DNA from 3 places in the Thalassotalea euphylliae genome. Region 3 is predicted to be linked to each of the others. Evidence: predicted binding sites of a transcription regulator. Region 3 holds the regulator's gene; each other region holds the start of a gene.
What was found. Region 3 encodes MetJ, which represses methionine synthesis genes. Its sites were predicted from a motif close to TAGACGTCTAGACGTCTA; they were not measured.

Region 1 (2,280 bases), 910 kb from region 3:
CATAAGGTTCGCGACCGAAGTGACCGTAAGCTGCTGTTTCTTGGTACATAGGGTGTAGCAAGTCAAGCATCTTAGTAATGCCGTATGGGCGTAAGTCGAAGTGCTCACGAACCAGTTCAACTAGCTTGTCTTCTGCAACTTTACCCGTACCAAAGGTTTCAACGGTAATTGACGTTGGCTCTGCCACACCAATGGCGTATGACACTTGAATTTCACAGCGCTCAGCAAGGCCAGCGGCTACGATATTCTTCGCGACGTAACGACCTGCGTAGGCCGCACTGCGGTCAACTTTTGATGGATCTTTACCTGAGAAAGCGCCACCGCCGTGACGTGCCATACCGCCGTAGGTATCAACAATGATCTTACGCCCTGTTAAACCACAGTCACCTACTGGGCCACCGATCACAAAGCTACCCGTTGGGTTAATAAAATATTTAGTATCGGCAGTTAGCAGTTCTTCTGGTAGAACGTGCTTGATAATGTTTTCCATTACCGCATCGTGCAACATTTCTTGGCTGATGTCAGGGTTGTGTTGAGTTGAAAGTACAACCGCATCAATCGCAACAGGCTTGTTGTTTTCATAAACAAACGTTACCTGTGATTTTGCATCTGGGCGTAACCAAGGCAGTACACCAGACTTACGAACTTCTGCTTGGCGCTCTACTAATAAGTGAGAGTAGTAAAGCGGTGCAGGCATAAAGGTTGGCGTTTCGTTAGTTGCGTAACCAAACATTAAGCCTTGGTCACCAGCGCCTTGCTCTTCTGGTTTTGCACGGTCAACACCTTGTGCGATTTCAGAAGATTGCTGGCCAATCAGATTCATAATGCCACAAGTTTCACCGTCAAAGCCGACATCTGATGAAGTGTAACCAATATCACTGATTACTTTGCGCGTTAGGCTTTCTAAATCAACCCAAGCTGATGTTGAAATCTCACCTGAGATAATGGCAACGCCAGTTTTAACCATAGTTTCACAAGCAACACGAGCATGCTTGTCTTGAGCAATAATTGCGTCTAATACCGCATCAGAAATTTGATCGGCAATTTTATCCGGGTGACCTTCTGAAACAGATTCAGAGGTGAATAGGTGTCTAGACATAAAACCTCAATTATCATTGAAATAGGGTAATTGTTGTCGCTTATGCACATAGTGCAAGCTGCTTGCTACTACGCAATTTCAACCCGATAGGATTTTATTAGTTAACCTAGCTAGCCAATAAGGCTAATGAAGCTAACTAATCGCAATACTAAAAATAGGCCACGACAAATTTTTCGCCATTCTACTCGAACTGAAGATTGATGAAAAGTTTTTTACGCCTAGACGTCTAAATGGCTTTTTTATTCGATAGAGTTTCTTAGCGTGATAGTTGGTGAAAACTCAACTTGCTTGGCCAAAAGGTTTGAATAACTTGCTGTTGCGCTTGCGTTAGTGCACTGGAATAGACTTGGTAACCTTGAGCGGCTGTTAAGCCTTGAATCTCTAAATCGCTTTGCGCCAGCAGATTATTGAGTGTTAGCCGGCGAATAAGCTCATTGGTGACAGGTTGGGCGGTTTCTAGTAACTCAATACCTGCTGGTAAATGAGCTTTGATTTGTTGCTCTATCAATGGATAGTGAGTGCAGCCGAGCACTAAGGTGTCTATCTGTTTATCGACCAGTGGGGCGATAAAGCTATCGAGTAGCGCTTGGCAAGTGTCACTTTCATGGTCGCCTTGTTCAATTTGTTGCACTAGGCCGGGGCACGGTTGAATATGTACTTGTGCATCTTGCTTGTAACTTTCAACAAGCCTGAGAAAGCGATCATTCTTGGCCGTAGCTTGTGTCACCATTATCCCAACCGACTTGGCTTTAGATTGTTTCGCTGCGGGCTTTATTGCTGGCTCTACGCCAATAATCGGTAACGTATATTTTGCGCGCAGCTCTTCAATTGCGACGACAGTTGCCGTATTGCAAGCCACAACAATGGCTTTCACCCCTTGCTTTATCAGGAAGTTAGCAACAAAGTCAGCTCTGGCTATAATGTCTTTATGGCTTTTGTCGCCGTATGGTGCAAAGCCACTGTCTGCGACATAAATTAGCTGCTCATTTGGCAAGTTTTGCGCAACACAACGCGCAATGGAAAGTCCACCAATACCTGAATCGAAAATACCAATAGGAGTCTGTGTGTTGCAGCTAGCCTGAGTTGTTACCATGTCACCCATTTATGTGATCAAAAAGCAAAGTTAATAGAAAACGTTGCCGTTATAGGGAGTTTTACTGGTTTTGTAAAGTAACTTGGCG
Region 2 (2,280 bases), 420 kb from region 3:
AATCGAACAGGTGCGGTTTGTTGGCCCTAACACACCAGCAACAAAACGCGGTTTATGCGGTGTTTTCTTGGTGTATTCATCCGCCGCAGCGCGCGCCAGTTTAGCGGCTTGAAGATTAATTTCAGCACTTACCGCTTCCATGTCGTAATCGGCCATGGCAATCGTCGTTGCGTTAAAGGTATTGGTTTCTAGAATATCGGCGCCAGCTTCAAGGTATTCAGAGTGGATTGCCTTAATCGTGTCTGGCTGGGTCAGTACCAATAAATCGTTATTGCCTTGAATATCACAGTGCCAATCTTGAAAGCGCTCACCGCGAAAATCACTTTCGCTGAATTTGCGGTTTTGGATCATTGTCCCCATACCGCCATCGAGAATTAAAATACGCTCGTTAAGGGCTTGCTGAAGTTGTTGAAACGATGCTAACTGCTGCACGTTACTCTCCTGTGATTGATGTCTGAATATGCTCAGCATCTAATTGGTAAGGGGTGATTTGATACACATAGTAGTTGATCCAGTTGTTAAACAACAGGCTACCATGACTGCGCCATTTACTCGCTGGCGGTTTCTCAAGCGCAGAGTCTGGATTGTTATCGCGATAGTAATTCACGGGAATCGCTGGCGTTAAACCGTCAGACAAATCAGCGGCTAAATCTCGACGATATTCATCGTCTAACGTGGTTGGGTCATATTCAGGATGGCCAGTGACAAACACTTGGCGTTTGTCTTCACTGGCACTTAAATAAACCCCTGCCTCTGCTGATTGCGCGAGAATATTTAAGCTCTCAACCGATTGATAATCTTCTGGCAATACTTCACCGTAGCGTGAATGGGGTACCCAAAATTCATCATCAAAACCACGCGTTAGTTTTTCATGGGGGCGTAACTTATCATGGCGATAAACACCTGAAAGCTTGGCATCACGAAGCTGACGTTCTAGGCCATAATGATGATATAAAGCCGCATGAGCAGCCCAACATAAGTACATGGTAGAAACTACATTATTCTGCGCCCAATCGAAGACTTCTTGAATTTTGTTCCAATAGCTGACTTCTTTATAATTCATTAAGCCAAGTGGTGCACCCGTAACGATCATGCCATCGTATTGCTTGTGTTTTACATCATCAAACAAGCGATAAAACGACTCTAAATGCGACGTTGGTGTATTCTTTGAAGGGTTGGCGTGAATACGCACTAAATCGACATTAATTTGCAACGGCGTATTCGACAGCATGCGCAAAATTTGCACTTCGGTTTCAATTTTATTCGGCATTAAATTGAGGATCGCCATTTCCATCGGTCGAATATCTTGATTGGCGGCGCGGTGCTCCGACATCACAAAGATATCTTCGTTACCAAGAATTTTTAAGGCAGGTAACTGATCAGGAATTTTAATTGGCATAACAAATCCACAAGACACTAGCGAATAATTGAGCTAGTAAATGTGCCTTGGTTCTTTAGCTATGTCAACATCTAAACGTTTAGACGTCTAAACATATTTGAGAAATGATTCTGAGATATAAAGTAAAGCGCTGCTTTAGCTAGCCATTGCCTTAATGGTCAGTGACCCCAAATTTAAAATGCTCTTTAATTGCCGATATTTCTAAGCTCACCAATTTGCACAGGTAACTGCAGCGTTTGCTTGTTGCGGTAAAGGCTTACCATAATGCTTTTACCTGGTCTGGTTTCTGCAACGATATCTAGCGCTTGCTCAACACCCGTAATCTCAACATCATCAAATTGATAAACCAAATCACCGACTTGCAAGCCAGCGCGTTGCGCAGGGCTATTGGGGCTAATGGCAGTAATGGTAAAACCTTTGGTATGTGATGGCAGCTGCTCGGTATTAACACCTAGCCAACCACGTGTTACCCGGCCATTTTCGATAATTTTTTGCATAACTCGATTGGCGAGCTTATATGGCACCGCAAAAAAGATACCTTGCACATTCAGCTGCGAATTACGTTGCGTAAATTTACGTGAATTTATGCCAACTAACTCGCCGTTTGTGTTAACTAACGCACCACCCGAATTGCCTTCATTGATGGCCGCGTCCATTTGCAGGAATTGTAAATAGCTAGTACTGCTTAAGCCATTGCGGCCCGTTGCGCTGATAATACCTTGGGTGACCGTTTGCCCCAAATTCAGCGGGTTACCAATCGCTAACACGACATCGCCAGAGAGCGATTCCAAGTCATTGCGCTGCGGGATAACCGGCAGATTAACAGCGTCGACTTTAAGTACCGCTAAATCGGTGTAAATATCAAAACCAATTAATACCGC
Region 3 (2,280 bases):
TTAGCCTATAGTCCAGGGGTCGCAGAACCCGTACGAGCAATCGCTGAAGATCCAAACAACGTTTATAAATACACAGCGAAAGGTAATACCGTAGCGGTAATCTCAAATGGTACGGCTATTTTAGGGCTAGGCGATTTGGGGCCAATGGCATCAAAACCCGTAATGGAAGGTAAAGCATTGCTTTTTAAACGCTTTGCTGACATTGATTCGTTCGATATTGAAGTCAAGCACCATACGGTTGAAGAATTTGTTAACACTGTCGCCAATATTGCTGACTCATTTGGCGGCATAAACTTAGAAGATATCAAAGCGCCTGAGTGCTTTGAAATTGAACGGACGTTGGTTGAGCGTTGTCGAATTCCTGTTTTTCACGATGATCAACATGGTACTGCGATCGTTACTGCTGCCGGTATGCTTAACGCTCTTGATATTCAAGGCAAAGAAATTCAAGCGGCGAATATTGTGTGTATGGGCGCAGGTGCAGCGGCAATCGCTTGTATGGAGCTATTAATCAAATGCGGCGCGCAGCGTGAAAAAATCTATATGTTAGATCGCAAGGGTGTGATTCATACTCGTCGTGACGATTTAAACGAGTACAAAAAGCTTTTCGCTAACAACACCGACAAGCGTACATTGGAAGATGCTATCAAAGGCGCTGATGTTTTTGTCGGCGTGTCTGGGCCTGATTTATTGTCGGCTGATCATTTAGCATTGATGGCACCTAACCCTGTCGTCTTTGCCTGTTCAAACCCAGATCCAGAAATTAAGCCGGAATTGGCTAAAACAACGCGTGATGATGTGATTATTGCTACTGGACGTTCTGATTACCCGAACCAAGTCAACAATGTACTTTGCTTCCCGTTTATTTTCCGCGGTGCATTAGACGTGCGTGCAAAAGCCATTAACGATGAAATGAAGGTTGCTGCGGTACATGCTATTCGCCAATTGGCGAAAGAAGAAGTGCCAGCTGAGGTGCTTAAAGCAAGCGGTGATAAGAGCTTAACTTTTGGTCGCGATTATATTATTCCTAAACCTATGGATAGTCGCCTGAAGGCAAGAGTTGCTAAAGCGGTTGCCGAAGCGGCTGTTGAGTCTGGTGTGGCGGCGCTGCCACTGCCTGAGAACTATATGGAAAGTTAAGATAGTGAATTAGCGATTGCAATAATTGCATTAAAAAAGGCGCAATTTGCGCCTTTTGATTCGAATTTATGTGCAGCGTTTTTCGAGCGATTTATTCTTCGTCATCTGCTTCGAATTCAGAAAAGTCAGTAATACCTTGTGCAATCAAGGCTTCACGAACGGCTTCTGGTAATCGGTGTTCATTATCCTTGGCCAGATCGTTATCGTTAGGCAAAGGTTGACCAGTGAAAGCGTGCAAGAACGCTTCGCATAGCAGTTCACTATTGGTGGCGTGACGTAAGTTGTTAACTTGGCGTCTAGTGCGCTCGTCAGTTAGTACTTTGAGTACCCGAAGTGGGATAGAAACGGTGATTTTCTTTACTTGTTCGCTTTTTTTTCCATGCTCTGCGTAAGGATTAATATATTCGCCATTCCAATCAGCCATTTAAGTACCTCATACATTGTTATTAGTTGGGTGATGGTCAGCGTTTTGTAATGCGCTGTAATGTCTTTTTGATGCAACCCAGATATTAACGTTAAATTGTACTAGGTGGCATATTTCAGTCAACCTATATGTGTAGAAGTTTAGATGTCTAAAACTTCTTGACCACAAAATTTAAAACGGATAGATTTATAGACGTCTAAACATCCATTTGATGGCTTGCTCACTTTTAGCACTCAAAATCTAAATTGAATAAGCTAGCTAAACTCAGTAATTACTAGGTGAATAGTATGACTAAGCAAAAAACCGCTACTATCGCAGCACGCGCCGGTATTAACAGCGATAAACATCACGGTGCTGTGGTGGCGCCTATTCACCTATCAAGTACGTATTCACTCAAGGGTTTTAACGAAAAGCGTGATTTTGATTACTCGCGCACAGGTAACCCAACCAGAGCGACTTTTGGTAAGGCTATTGCTGACCTTGAGGGTGGTGCTCTAGGTATTGTCACGGGCACAGGCATGGCAGCGGTTCACTTGATTTGTCAGCTGCTGTCAGTCGGCGATAAAGTTGTTATTCCACACGATTGTTACGGCGGTAGCTATCGCCTGTTTGTGCACTTGGCAAAACGTGGCCAATTCGATGTGATTGTTGTTGATCAAAGCGACGAACAGGCACTCAATGAAGCGCTTGCACAACAGCCTAAATTGGTACTGATT

Region 1: metK (methionine adenosyltransferase) is a predicted target of MetJ. The motif match lies at 1,311-1,328, and genes of this name have one in related genera.
Region 2: DXX94_RS14550 (homoserine O-succinyltransferase) is a predicted target of MetJ. The motif match lies at 1,472-1,489, and genes of this name have one in related genera.

The regions. Positions count from the first base shown of each region.
Region 1 covers NZ_QUOT01000001.1:3,794,109-3,796,388, forward strand. The annotation lists gene metK (methionine adenosyltransferase) at 1-1,099, opposite strand, end outside; gene murI (glutamate racemase) at 1,356-2,192, opposite strand.
Region 2 covers NZ_QUOT01000001.1:3,305,376-3,307,655, reverse strand. The annotation lists gene metH (methionine synthase) at 1-432, opposite strand, end outside; gene DXX94_RS14550 (homoserine O-succinyltransferase) at 434-1,399, opposite strand; gene DXX94_RS14545 (trypsin-like peptidase domain-containing protein) at 1,585-2,280, opposite strand, start outside.
Region 3 covers NZ_QUOT01000001.1:2,884,689-2,886,968, forward strand. The annotation lists gene DXX94_RS12760 (malic enzyme-like NAD(P)-binding protein) at 1-1,140, shown strand, start outside; gene metJ (met regulon transcriptional regulator MetJ) at 1,232-1,564, opposite strand; gene metB (cystathionine gamma-synthase) at 1,852-2,280, shown strand, end outside.